Shumkonia mesophila: one gene and its partners. The protein of the gene in region 1 interacts with the protein of each later gene in a pairwise test. Links are inferred from orthologs where the notes say so. Each region holds a gene or a part of one and is shown in the gene's direction. Other genes may lie near its edges.

Region 1 (4,938 bases):
CGAACTGGCCGGCGCCCTGGCCCATGCCAAGGCCAGCTTGGTGGCGTCCCGGCGGCCAAGCTTGGCGGTCATCGGTGCCGACCAGGTGCTCGAATACGCCGGCCAGTGCTTCGACAAGCCGGGCAACCGCGACGAAGCGCGGCGCCACCTGAGGATGCTGGGCGGCCGTACGCATCGCCTGGTCAGCGGCGTCTGTGTGGTTTGCGACGGCAACCTGCTGTGGAGCCATGCCGAAACGGCCCGCCTGACCATGCGCCCGTTCAGCGAGGAGTTTCTCGAGACCTATCTCAACACCGCCGGTCCGGAAACGTGGGATTCGGTCGGCGGCTACCGGCTGGAGGGCCTGGGCGCCCAGCTGTTCGAGCGCATCGACGGCGATCACTTCACCATTCAGGGACTCCCCTTGCTGCCGCTCCTGCGGTTTCTTCGCCGCAAGGGCATGATCCTGGATTGACCGGCCACACGTCGGCCGCCGCGGACGGGGCAGCGGGAACCATGCAGCGATGATACCGAACGGTCAGGCCAAGCTTGCCGGCGTCATGGGGTGGCCGATCGGCCATTCCCTGTCGCCGCGCCTGCACGGCTACTGGCTCGACCGCTACGGCATCAACGGCGCCTACGTGCCCCTGGCGGTGCCTGCCGACGCCTTCGACGGCGCCTTTCGCGCCTTGCCGCTGCTGGGCTTCGCCGGGGTGAACGTGACCATCCCCTACAAGGAGGCGGCGCTGGCCGCCGTCGACGACGCCGACGAGACGGCCCGGCGCATCGGCGCCGCCAACACCATCTCCGTCCTTCCCGACGGCAGCCTGTACGGCCAGAACACCGATGCCTTCGGGTTCATCACCAACCTCAAGAACGGGCTGCCGGACTGGCGCCCCACCGAGGGGCCGGCCGTGGTGATCGGCGCCGGCGGCGCCGCCAGGGCGGTTTGCGTGGCCCTGCTGGATGCCGGCGTGCCCGAGATCCGGCTGGCCAACCGCACGGTGCGCCGCGCCGATTCCCTGGCTCGCGACATCGGCGGCCCGTTCGCCGTGACGCCCTGGTCCAAGCTTGCCGCCGCCATGGAGGGCGCCTGCCTGCTGGTCAATACCACCGGACTGGGCATGACCGGCGAGCCGCCGCTCGAGGTCGATCTTCGCCACCTGGCCCCCGAGGCGGTGGTCACCGACATCGTCTATTCGCCGCTCGAAACGCCGCTGCTGGCGGCGGCTCGTGCGCGCGGCAACCGCACCGTCGACGGCCTCGGCATGCTGCTGCACCAGGGCCGGCCGGGCTTCGCCCGCTGGTTCGGGGTCGAACCCGACGTCACCCCGGCGCTGCGCGAATTCGTGCTGGCCGGCTTGGCGCCGGCCGGGCGATGAGGACGGGCGGCCCATGGTGATCCTGGGCCTCACCGGTTCGATCGGCATGGGCAAGACCGTGGCCGCCGGCATGTTCCGGCGCTTGGGAATCCCGGTGCACGACGCCGACGCCGCCGTCCATCGGCTGCTGGGACGGCGGGGCGGGGCGGTCGCGGCCGTCGCCGCCGCCTTTCCCGGCGTGCTTCGCGAGGGCGCCATCGACCGCCGGGAACTCGGCCGGCGCGTCTTCGACGACGCGGCGGCCATCGGACGGCTCGAGGGCGTGCTTCATCCGGCGGTGCGGGCCGATCAGGCGGCCTTCCTTAGGCGTCAGGCGCGGCGGGGTTGCAAACTGGCGGTCCTCGACGTGCCGCTGCTGTTCGAAACGGGAGCGGATGGCAACTGCGACGCCGTGGCCGTGGTCATGGCGCCGCCGTTCGTCCAGGAGGCCCGGGTGCTGGCCCGTCCCGGCATGACGCGCCAAAGGCTGGAAGCCATCCGCGCCCGCCAGATGGCCGATGCCGAGAAGCGCCGGCGGGCCGATTTTTTGATACCCTCGGGCCTGGGGCGGCGCGAAACGCTGCGCGCCATCATGCGCATCGCCGCCCAGGCGCGAACCCTGCGCCCCTGCCGCTGGCCGTGGCCGGCGGCGGCCTGTCCCTGACGCCGGCGACGAAGGAGATTGCGCCCATGCGCGAGATCGTGCTGGATACCGAAACCACCGGGCTGGACCCGGCGGCCGGCCACCGTATCGTCGAGATCGGTGCCGTCGAGCTGATCAACCACCTGCCGACCGGCCACAGCCGGCAGATCTATATCAATCCCGAGCGCGACATGCCGGCCGAAGCCTTCGCGGTGCATGGCCTGTCGGCGGACTTCCTGGCCGACAAGCCGGTGTTCGCCGCCATCGCCGCCGACTTCCTGAACTTCATCGGCGACGCCACGCTGATCATCCACAACGCCGAGTTCGACCTCAAATTCCTCAACGCCGAGCTGGCCCGCCTGGAAAAGCCGGCGCTGCCGGCGGCGCGCGCCGTCGACACCGTCGGCATGGCGCGCCGCAAGTATCCGGGCGCCCAGGCCAGCCTCGACGCGCTGTGCCGTCGCTTCCAGATCGATCTTTCGGATCGCGCGCTGCACGGCGCGCTGAAGGACGCCAGACTGCTGGCCGAGGTCTACCTGGAACTGATTGGCGGCCGCCAGACCAAGCTCGCCTTGACCGCGGCCGCGGCGAGTGCGGCGGCAGGCATGCCGGCGGCGGCGCGTCCGCAACGCCCACCCAGGCCGCACGCACCGACGCCCGAGGAAGAGGCGGCCCATGCCCGCTTCCTCGAAAAGCTCAAAGACCCGCTGTGGGCGTCCTGAGGCGGCAGGCCCTCAGGCCGTCTGCGGCGCGCCCGCCGCGGCCTGCTCCAGACTGGCTATCTTGTTGCGGTACATGCCGGCGAAGTCGACCGGCGAGAGCATCAGCGGCGGGAACGCCCCATCGCGGGTGGCGTCGGCAATGATGTTGCGGGCGAACGGGAAAAGCAGGCGCGGGCACTCGATGAGCAGCATGGCCTGCAGATGTTCGCGCGGCACGACGATGGTGAACAGGCCGGCATAGGCCAGCTCGCAGACGAAGGCGACGGCCTCGCCCACCTTGCATTCGGCGACGATGTGCAGCGTCACCTCGAAAAGCGTCTCCTGCGCGGCCTTGGCCTGGACCTCGACGTTGACCGAGATCTGCGGTTCCTTGGTGGTCATCTCGCCGTAGATGCCGGGCGCTCCCGGTACCTCGAAGGACAGGTCCTTGATGTACTGGCCATTGACGATCAGGGGCGGAACGCCGGCACCGGTATCGGTCGGGGCGGCGTCGGTCGGGGTGGCGTCGGACGGGCCGTTGGAAGTCATCGCGGGTCTCCATGGATGGGTTGGCAGGGCTGGCTAGCACGGAATTCCGGCCGAGACAATCGCCAAAGCCGGCCGAACGGCCCCTAGCGGCCGCCGTGGCGCCAGGGGTTGGCGTCATCCTTGTCGGGCGGCGGCCGGCTGCTGTCGATTTCCTCGTATTCGCCTTCGATGACCGTCGGGCCGCTGGGCGAACGGGGGGGGTCGCGGCGCGGCGGCGGGCCCTCCGACACGGTGTGCACCCGCCCGGACGACAGCAGGTAGGCGGCAAGCCACCGGCGCACGGCGGCGCGCACCGGCGGCACGAACAGCAGGAAGCCGATGGTGTCGGTGACGAAACCGGGGGTCAGCAGCAGGGCGCCGGCCACCAGCAGGCACACGCCGTCGAATACCTCGGCCATGGGAAGGCGGCCCGCCGCCAGGCTTTCGCGCACCCTCATCAAGATGGCGAATCCCTGCTGGCGCAACAGCGCGGCGCCGAGCAGCGCGGTCAGCACCACCACGGCGATGGTCGGTCCCAAGCCGATCCAACCGCCGACCTGGATGAAGACGGCGATTTCGGCGATCGGCACCCCGATCAGGAGCAGGAGAATGACAAGAGCCATGCTTGCCCTTAGGCGAATATCGGATTATCTAGTTCAGCAGGCGTTCCCTCGTGTTGGCCGCCAGTCGCCGGCTATGTCTCGGGGTCGCCCGGCTGGAGCGGTCGGTCGTGTTTAACGCAGGGAACTCCGGCGGTCCAGCCGGAGATTACGCAGGAAGGCAATCATGGGCGACGGCTTCCAGTTCATCGACATCATCCTTTTCGCCCTGATCGCCGCCTTCCTGGTCCTGAGGTTGCGCGGCGTCCTCGGGCGGCGCGACGGCTTCAAGGGCCGGCCGCGCGATCCTTTCGCCCCGCCCGCCGGGGGCCAGGCCGACAACGAAAACGTAGTGGCGCTGCCCGACCGCGGCAACCCCGATGCCGTCGGGGATGCCGCCGAGACCGAGCCCACCGACCCCATCGAGGCGGGCCTGGCGCGGCTTCGTCGCTCCGATCCCGGCTTCGACATCGAAGAGTTCCTGGTCGGTGCCCGCACCGCCTTCGAAATGATCATCAGCGCCTTTGCCGCCGGCGACACCGAGGCCTTGAAGCCGCTGCTCAGCCGCGATGTCTTTGCCAACTTCGCCGAGGAGATCGCCAAGCGCGAGGAGTCGGGCGAAACGCTTGAAACCGTCGTCACCGCCATTCGGATTTCCGACATCGTCGAGGCCCGCGTCGACGGCCGCACGGCGCGCCTGACCGTCAAGTTCGTCAGCGACCAGACCAACCTGACCCGCGACCACGAGGGCCGCCTGATCGAAGGCGATCCCGAGGCCACCACCGAGGTCAGCGACTTTTGGACCTTCGAGCGCGCGCTCAAGTCCCGCGATCCCAACTGGACCCTGGTGGCGACGGGCACCCTTGATTAGCACCGGATTGCGTCTGGCGCTTCTGGGCGCCCTTCTCGTGACGGTCGCCGGCTGCGCCGGAGGCCCACCGCCGGCCCCGGTGGCGCCGCCCGGCGCCCCGGCCCGCCTTACCCTGACGCCGGTTTCCTTCGATCAGCTTCCCGGCTGGAAAGTAGATCACCAAGCGGCGGCGCTACCGGCCATCCGCCGGTCCTGCGCGCGCATCGCCAGCCTGCCGGCCGACAGGCCGATGGGCGGGGACGGCGGCATCGGCGGC
Region 2 (3,776 bases), on another replicon or contig:
CCAGGGCCGTCCCTACGTGTTGAAGCTGGAAAACGCCGACGACGCGGCGCATGCCTTCAGCGCGCCGGACTTCTTCCAGGCCATCGCCGTCAAGTCACTGACGCCGGCCGAGCCGGCGGCCTCGCCGGGGGCGGCGCTGTCCTCGATCGGGCTGCCGCCCGGCCAGACGCGGGAACTGGCGTTCGTGCCCGTCAAGGACGGCCACTATTCCTTCGCCGACGGCTGGACCGGCCGCCTGCTCGGCGGCATCCTGGGCACCCGCGGGCTGATCGTCATCGAGGCGATCCGCCGGCCCTGAGGCGGTTGCGCATTCGGCCTTGCACGGGGTGCCCCCCCAACTGCTATAGTGCGCCCGGGAGGCTGGCAACGGACGGGCTCCTCGCCAACCCGGTCAGGTCCGGAAGGAAGCAGCCGTAACGAGTTTCGGCCCGGGTCGTTCGTCCAGTCTCCCACCTTTTTTCGCGCGGCTTTTTCCGTTGTCGCGAGCCACAGTCGATCCCGGCACCCGATGGACGATCAGCTGAACCCCGGACAGCCCGCTTCCCCCGCTTCCGCCGCCCCGGCCGCCGCGCAGGCGACGCCCTACCGGGTGCTGGCCCGCAAGTACCGGCCGACCACGTTTTCCGAGCTGATCGGCCAGGAGGCGATGGTCCGCACGCTGACCAACGCCATGAAGACCGGGCGCCTGGCGCATGCCTTCATCCTCACCGGCGTGCGCGGTATCGGCAAGACCACCACGGCCCGCCTGATCGCCCGCGCGCTCAACTGCGTCGGGCCCGACGGCACCGGCGGCCCGACCATCGATCCCTGCGGCGTCTGCGTCCATTGCAAGGCCATCGCCGAGGATCGCCACATGGACGTGATGGAGATGGACGCCGCCAGCCGCACCGGCGTCGACGACATCCGCGAGGTGATCGACGGCGTGCAGTATCGGCCGACCTCGGCGCGCACCAAGGTCTACATCATCGACGAAGTGCACATGCTGTCGAAGAACGCCTTCAACGCGCTGCTGAAGACGCTGGAAGAACCGCCCGCCCACGTCAAGTTCATCTTCGCCACCACCGAGGTGCGCAAGGTGCCGGTGACGGTGCTGTCGCGCTGCCAGCGCTTCGACCTGCGCCGTGTCGATTCCGGCACCCTGGCCGCCCACTTCGCCGGCATCGCCGAAAAGGAGGGCGTGACGGTGGCGCCCGGCGCCCTGCAATTGATCGCGCGCGCCGCCGACGGCAGCGTGCGAGATGGCTTGAGCCTGCTCGACCAGGCCATCGCCCATTGCGCCGGCGCCATCGGCGAGGACGAGGTCAGGACCATGATCGGGCTGGTCGACCGCACCCGCACCTTCGACCTGCTGGAGACGGCGATGCAGGGCGACGCGCGGGCCGGCCTCGACATCCTGGCCGATCTCTATGCCGGCGGCGCCGACCCGGCGGTGATCGTCGAGGACATGCTTGAACTCGTCCACTGGCTGACCCGCGTCAAACTGGTGCCGGCCGCGGCCGACGACCCGGGCATGCCCGAGGCCGAACGGGTGCGCGGCCGCGCCATGGCCGAGACGCTGTCGATGGCGGTGCTGACCCGGGCCTGGCAGATGCTGCTCAAGGGGCTATCCGAGGTGCGCCACGCACCCTCGCCCCTGCAGGCGGCCGAGATGGTGCTGGTGCGCCTGGTCTTCGCCGCCGACCTGCCAAGCCCGGCCGATGCGGTGGCTTCGTTGGCCGGCGGGGGCGCCGCTCCGGCGCGGACCGGCGGCGCGCCGTCCGGTGGCGGTGGCGGCTCTCCCGTGGCAGCGGCTTCGCAGGCGGCGCCGTCGATGCCCTCCGCCTCCGACCGGCCACGCGCCGCGGCGGTGGGGGGGCAGGCCAGCGCCGGACGGGATCCGCTGCCGCAGAGCGTTCTTGCGGCCGACCCCCAGAAGCCCGATCCGGCCACCTTCGCCGACGTCGTCGCGCTGACCCTGGCGGATCGCGAGATGATCCTGCACGCCAACCTGATGTCGAACCTGCACCTGGTGCGGTTCGAGCCGGGGCGCATCGAATTCCGTCCGGGCGAACACGCGCCGGGCGAACTGGCTCACGACCTGTCCCGGTTCCTCAACGCCCGCACGGCCAGGCGCTGGGTGGTCACGGTCTCGCGCGAGGCGGGGCAGCCGACGCTCCGCCAGCAGGAGGAAAAGGCCGAGGCCTCGCGCCGCTCGGAAGCGTCCCAGCATCCGCTGGTTCAGGCGGTCATGGAAACCTTCCCCGGGGCCGAGATCGAGGCGGTGCGCAACATGGGCGGCGCGGTCCCCCGCGGCGGCTTCGAGGCCGCCCTCGACGCCCCGGCCGAGCCGGACGCCGAGGAACCGGACTGATTAGAGCACGAAAGTGTTGTCCGAGGCCCGGCCCCAGGCCTCGAGGAAGCCCACGAGGTGGGGTCGCTCGTCGCCTTCGGCCTTGATCAGCTCCACCAGGTCGGCGACGGCGCGGTTGTAGCCGTCCAGGCCCAGCGTGCCGGTGTGCAGCTGGTGGCGCAAATAGACGAGGTAGGTGTTGAGGACGTCGGTCTCGCAGTAGTCGCGGATCTCCTTGATCCTTCCGCCATCGAAAAGATCGGCCACCCGGCTGCCCTCGATGCCGAACTTGCCGGGGAAGCCCATTACCGCGCACACCTCGTCGAGGCGGATGCGGGCCGAGGCCCCGAAGTCGGAGAGCACCTCCAGCAGGTCGCAATGCCAGTCGCTGGCGTAACGGCTGGTGTAGCTGTTCCACTTGTCGCCGGAGGCGTAAAGGAAGCGCGCCGCGATGCCGTGCTTCATCGCCCGGTATTTCAGCACCGGCAGGTCGAAGGTGCGCCCGTTGAACGACACCAGGCGCGGCTTGTGGCGCTCCACGAACTGGAAGAAGCCGGCGACCAGTTCCTTCTCGTCCGACTTCTCAGTGCCGCCCGAGCGCAACTCCTGGAGATAATAGGTCTCGCCGGCCCCGCTGCGCTCGATCTCGGCGCGCAGGAAGCTGATCGCCACCACCCGGTGGAACGGCTGGCGGGGAAAGGCGTTCCGGCCGTCGGTGATGGCCAGGTGGTAGCGCTCCAGTTCGGCGCGCCTCGCCGCCACGTCGCGATCCTCGAAGCCGGTCAGGTTCCCCACCGCCTCGGTGTCGGGCACGGTTTCGATGTCGAAGACGATGAGGTTCTGGTGCTGCATGACTTGGGTTCCCCGTCCTGTTATACACTGGGCCCGACGCATCGATAGCAGCCGGAGACGACGAATTCATGAAAAACCTCGGCGAGATGATGAGAAAAGCCCAGGAAATGCAGGCGCGCATGGCCGAGCTGCAGGAAAAGCTGGGGCAGATCGAGAAAACCGGCGTGGCCGGCGGCGGCATGGTCGAGGTGACGCTGTCGGGCAAGGCCCAGGCGCGGCGGGTGAAAATCGACCCCTCGCTGTTCGCCAGCCGCGATGTCGAGGTGGTCGAGGACCTGGTGGTCGCCGCCTTCAACGACGCCAAGGCCAAGGTCGAGGCCCACGTCGCCGAAGAGATGGCGCAACTGACCGGCGGTCTGCAATTGCCGCCCGGCTTCCAGCTGCCGTTCTGAGCGGCCGGGCCGCAAGGCGGGGCGAGGGCGGATGGTCACGTCCGACATCGAGCATCTGATCTCCCTGATGGCCAAGCTGCCGGGGTTGGGCCCGCGCTCGGCCCGGCGCGCCGTACTTTACCTGTTGAAGCGGCGCGACGCCCTGATGGGCCCGCTGGCCCAGGCCATGGCCGGCGCCGCCGTCAGCGTCCGGGCCTGTTCCG
Region 3 (4,874 bases), on another replicon or contig:
ACGTTTTCGCCATGCTGCTCAAGCTGGCCCGCGGTGCCGGACTGGCGCTCCTGATCGCCACCCACAACACCGAACTGGCGGCCCGCATGGACCGCACGGTGCGCCTGCAGAACGGGGTTCTGGTGGCGGTCTGATCGCGGCAATTCCCCCCCTCCCTGTCCCTCCCCCGCAAGGGGGGAGGGAACGCCATGGCGCCGCCTTGCCCCTTTCTCCCTCCCCCTTGATGGGGGAGGGGTGGGGAGGGGGTGCCTGCCCGCAATTAGTTGTGGATAACGCCGCCCGGCCGTCCATATCCGGCTGACAGGGGCGCGCGGCTGTGGAATCCTGACGGCATGTCCCACGCCGATTTCGTGCACCTTCGCGTCCATACCGCGTACTCCCTGCTGGAAGGGGCGATGCGCGTCCCCGACGTGGTCAAGCTGGCCCGCGACAGGCGCATGCCGGCGGTCGCCATGACCGACACCAACAACATGTTCGGCGCCATGGAGTTCTCGGGCGCCTGCGCCGGGGCCGGCATCCAGCCCATTCTCGGCTGCCAGTTGGCCGTCGGCCGCGACGACGCGGACAAGTTCCGCGGCGCCCCCGCCGGCAACGGGCCGCGCGGCGTTCGCGCCACCACCGATCCCCTGGTCCTGCTGGCCCGGAACGACGCCGGTTACCGCAACCTCCTGAACCTGCTCAAGATCGCCTATCTCGACGCTGACGCCGAGGCCGACCCGCAGGTCTCGCTGGCGGCGCTGGAGGCCCACGGCGAGGGGCTGATCGCGCTGACCGGCGGCCCGGCCGGCCCGGTCGGCCGGCTGCTGGCCGAGGGCCAGGCGGACGAGGCCGAGGCCCTGCTGGCCCGCCTCAAGGCGGCGTTCCCCGGCGCCCTGTATGTCGAGCTGATGCGCCACGGCCTGGACGCCGAGGCGGCCGTCGAGCCGGCGCTGATCGATCTCGCCTACGCCCACGACCTGCCGCTGGTCGCCACCAACGAGGTGTTCTTCTCCGGCCCCGACATGTACGAGGCGCACGACGCCTTGATCTGCATCGCGGGGGGCACCTACGTGTCCGAGACGGACCGCCGGCGCCTCACCCCCGACCACGGCTTCAAGAGCGCCGAGGAGATGCGCGTGCTCTTCGCCGACCTTCCCGAGGCCGTCGACAACACCCTGGTCATCGCCCGGCGCTGCGCCTTCATGGTCGAGAAGATCGACCCCATCCTGCCACCCTACGACTGCGGCCCCGGCCAGAGCGAGCGCGATGTCCTGCGCGCCAAGGTCAAGGAGGGCCTGGAGGCCCGCCTGGAGGCCCAGGTCCTGCGCCCGGAGATGACCGGGGAGGAGCGCCAGGCGGCGGCCAAGCCCTATCGCGAGCGCATGGGCTACGAGTTGGGCGTGATCATGGAGATGGGCTTCACCGGCTATTTCCTGATCGTCGCCGAATTCATCCAGTGGGCCAAGGCGCACGGCATCCCGGTCGGCCCCGGCCGCGGCTCGGGCGCCGGCTCGGTGGTGGCCTGGGCGCTGACCATCACCGACCTCGACCCGCTGCGCTTCGGGCTTTTGTTCGAACGCTTCCTCAACCCCGAGCGGGTGTCGATGCCCGACTTCGACATCGACTTCTGCCAGGACCAGCGCGACAAGGTGATCCGCCACGTCCAGGAGAAGTACGGCCGCGACAAGGTGGCCCAGATCATCACCTTCGGCAAGCTGCAGGCCCGGGCCGTGCTGCGCGACGTCGGGCGGGTGCTGCAGATGCCCTATGCCCAGGTCGACCGCATCTGCAAGCTGGTGCCCAACAACCCAGCCAACCCGATGACGCTCGATGAAGCGCGCGCCGCCGAACCGCAGCTTCGCCAGATGATCGGCGAGGATCCGGCGGTCGAGCGGCTGTTCAACATCGCCCGCCGGCTGGAGGGGCTTTATCGCCACGCCTCGACGCACGCCGCCGGCGTCGTCATTGGCGACCGGCCGCTGGAGCAGTTGGTGCCGCTCTATCGCGATCCGCGTTCCGACATGCCGGTCACCGGCTTCAACATGAAGTACGTCGAATCGGCCGGGCTGGTGAAGTTCGACTTCCTGGGCCTGAAGACCCTGACCGTGCTGGCCAAGGCGGTGGACCTGGTGGCCAAGCGCGGGGTTTCGCTCAACCTTTCGCACCTGCCGCTGGACGACGCCGCCACCTTCGAGCTGCTGGCCCGCGGCGAGACGACCGGCGTGTTCCAGCTGGAAAGCTCGGGCATGCGCGACATCCTGCGCAAGATGAAGCCCGACACCTTCGAGGACATCATCGCCATCGTGGCGCTTTACCGGCCGGGCCCGATGGACAACATCCCCAGCTACATCCGGCGCAAGCACGGCGACGAGGCGCCCGACTATCTGTACCCGACGCTGGAAGGCATCCTGAAAGAGACCTTCGGCATCATCATCTACCAGGAACAGGTGATGCAGATCGCCCAGGAGCTGTCGGGCTACACGCTGGGCGGCGCCGACCTGCTGCGCCGCGCCATGGGCAAGAAGATCAAGGCCGAGATGGACAAGCAGCGGGCCATCTTCGTCGACGGCGCGGTGGCCCGCAAGGTGCCCCAGGCCAAGGCCTCCGACATCTTCGACCTGGTCGCCAAGTTCGCCGGCTACGGCTTCAACAAGTCGCACGCCGCGGCCTATGCCCTGGTCGCCTACCAGACCGCCTATCTCAAGGCCAACCATCCGGTCGAGTTCATGGCCGCCTCGATGACGCTCGACATGCACAACACCGATAAACTGGCCGGCTATCGCCAGGAGTTGAACCGCCTGGGCATCGCGCTCCTGCCCCCCGACATCAATATTTCGGAGGCCGAGTTCACCGTCGAGCCCGGCGCCGCCGGCGGCCAGGGCGCCGTGCGCTATGCGCTGGGGGCCATCAAGAACGTCGGCGTGGCGGCGATGCAGGCCCTGGTCGCCGAGCGCGGCAAGGGCGGCCCGTTCAAGAGCCTGACCGACCTCGCCGGCCGCTTCGACGCCCACGCGGTGAACAAGCGCCAGATGGAGAACCTGACCCGGGCCGGCGCGCTGGACCCGCTGAACCGCAATCGCCGCCAGGTGTTCGACGGCATCGACCGCCTGCTGCGCCAGGCCGCCGCGGCGGCGCACGAGCGGGCCAGCAACCAGATGGGCCTGTTCGGCGGCGGCGCGGCGCCGGTGGCGATGGCCGAGGAGAAGCTGCCCGACACCCCCGACTGGACGGCCATGGACCGCCTGCGCGAGGAATTCGACGCCATCGGCTTCTATCTTTCCGCCCATCCGCTCGATTCCTACGGCAAAAGCCTGGAGCGGGTGGGCGCCCAACGCTCGGCCGACATCCTGGCGGCCGGCCGTTCGGGGCAGGTGACGCTGGCCGGCACCGTGATGGCCAAGCGCGAGCGCACCTCGGCCAAGGGCAGCCGCTACGCCTTCGTCACCTGCTCGGACGCCTCGGGAGTGTTCGAGGTGACGGTGTTCTCCGAGGTGCTGGCCTCGGCCCGCGACCTGCTGGAGGTCGGCAACTCGATCCTCATCAAGGCCTCCGCCCAGTTCGAGGGCGAAGGGGTGCGCTTCACCACCCACGCCATTTCCTCGCTCAAGGAGGCGACGGCGGGCACCAGCCCCGGCATGAAGGTGCGCCTGGCCTCGGCCTCGCCGCTGCCGCGCCTCAAGGAGACGCTCTCCGGCCAGGGGCGCGGGCGGGGCCGCGTCAAGCTGGTCTGCGGGCTGGAGGCGGGGGCCGAGGTGGAGGTGGCGCTGCCCGGCGGCTACAAGGTGTCGCCCTCGCTGATCTGGGCGGTCCAGGAAATCCCCGGCGTCCTCGCCGCCGAGGAGATGTGACGCCGCCTCTCCGGTGCTTCGCTCCGTCCGTCATGGCCGGGCTTGCCCCACGGCTGTCCGGTTAAAGCTTTCCTGCCTTCAGGGCGGGCTCTTCGGTCATCCAACGCTCCCCAACGTCGTCATGGCCGGAACAAGTCCGGCCATGACGATTTTGAGAGGCGCATGGGTGCCCAAGAGCTCGTCTTGGTAGCAGAAAAATTTAAACCGGACAGCCGTGCAACGAGTGTGGGCATGACGGCCTTTGAGCGGGGGCCGTCAAAGCCATCGGCGTGTTAGAGCATTTTGCGTTCAGGCGAAACCATCTCTTGCGTCACTCCCGCGCAGGCGGGAGTCCAGAACGGCCGTTTGGCCTGGATTCCCGCTTTCGCGGGAATGACGAGAAATGAATTGGCAATTCCGTACGATCGCAAACCGCTCTAGCATGGAAATGACGATTATGCGGTTTTGTTCATATGCCTTAACGCGTTGAAATAGAACGGAAACTTAGGGAATCGCCGAAAAAAACCTCGTCATTTCTCGTCATTTTACGGTTTTTCGCTTTGGAATCAGAAGGTTAAGGGGGATCTTCCGCCCCCTCCGGTGACAAGCATGTTTACCTGTCAAAGAACGAAAAAAGGAATAATATCACATTAAGGGACGAATGTCAATGGATCGCCGCGCGGCCCCGCCGGCGGCTCACGGCGCCGCCATCTCCAGTTCCCGGCTGCGGCCGAGGCGGGTCATCCATTCGAAGAACGAGGGGTCGTGCCGCAATTGGTGGTGATAGTGCCGGCCCAGTGCCTTCGTCAGCCGGCCGCCGCGGCGCAGCAGATCGTCGGCATGGCCGACCATGACCGAGTTGGGCCACGCCTGCGGGCGGATATCCCTGAGGCGGGCGAACAGCCGATCCTCCGCCTCGTCCGGGTAGACCTGGGCCAGCAGCGACAGCATCGCCGCCGTGGAGCGCGACACCCCCATCTGGCAATGGATCAGCAGGTGGCCCTCGGCGCGGTCCGCGCTCGAGGCCTCGAGGTCGGCGCCGAAGCGCAGGATATCCTCGACATGCCG

What was found.
Region 2: the proteins of dnaQ (region 1) and ODR01_RS21315 interact in binary tests that used the Escherichia coli proteins (3 or more experiments, as listed by UniProt). The link is inferred for Shumkonia mesophila from one-to-one orthologs.
Region 3: the proteins of dnaQ (region 1) and dnaE interact in binary tests that used the Escherichia coli proteins (3 or more experiments, as listed by UniProt). The link is inferred for Shumkonia mesophila from one-to-one orthologs.

Annotation. Positions count from the first base shown.
Region 1 is NZ_JAOTID010000001.1:523,376-528,313, reverse strand. What follows is about bases 986-3,867. They hold dnaQ (DNA polymerase III subunit epsilon), read left to right. Parts: upstream 986-2,030; coding sequence 2,031-2,705; downstream 2,706-3,867. Other genes in these bases: ODR01_RS02335 (FxsA family protein), read right to left, coding at 3,317-3,835; secB (protein-export chaperone SecB), read right to left, coding at 2,718-3,233; coaE (dephospho-CoA kinase), read left to right, coding at 1,375-2,004; ODR01_RS02355 (shikimate dehydrogenase), read left to right, coding at 986-1,361. In the rest of the region: ODR01_RS02360 (Maf family protein), read left to right, coding at 1-454; more of ODR01_RS02355, read left to right, coding at 507-985; ODR01_RS02330 (Tim44/TimA family putative adaptor protein), read left to right, coding at 3,999-4,682; mltA (murein transglycosylase A), read left to right, coding at 4,675-4,938. UniProt on the Escherichia coli protein: DNA polymerase III is a complex, multichain enzyme responsible for most of the replicative synthesis in bacteria. The epsilon subunit contain the editing function and is a proofreading 3'-5' exonuclease.
Region 2 is NZ_JAOTID010000016.1:91,531-95,306, reverse strand. Bases 1-2,929 are described here. They hold ODR01_RS21315 (DNA polymerase III subunit gamma/tau), read left to right. Parts: upstream 1-508; coding sequence 509-2,350; downstream 2,351-2,929. Other genes in these bases: ODR01_RS21310 (3'-5' exonuclease), read right to left, coding at 2,351-2,929; ODR01_RS21325 (cupredoxin domain-containing protein), read left to right, coding at 1-298. Outside these bases: more of ODR01_RS21310, read right to left, coding at 2,930-3,181; ODR01_RS21305 (YbaB/EbfC family nucleoid-associated protein), read left to right, coding at 3,250-3,573; recombination mediator RecR, read left to right, coding at 3,605-3,776. UniProt on the Escherichia coli protein: Part of the beta sliding clamp loading complex, which hydrolyzes ATP to load the beta clamp onto primed DNA to form the DNA replication pre-initiation complex.
Region 3 is NZ_JAOTID010000002.1:130,645-135,518, forward strand. The notes cover bases 1-4,027. They hold dnaE (DNA polymerase III subunit alpha), read left to right. Parts: upstream 1-332; coding sequence 333-3,827; downstream 3,828-4,027. In the rest of the region: ODR01_RS04110 (tyrosine phosphatase family protein), read right to left, coding at 4,503-4,874. UniProt on the Escherichia coli protein: DNA polymerase III is a complex, multichain enzyme responsible for most of the replicative synthesis in bacteria. This DNA polymerase also exhibits 3' to 5' exonuclease activity. The alpha chain is the DNA polymerase catalytic subunit.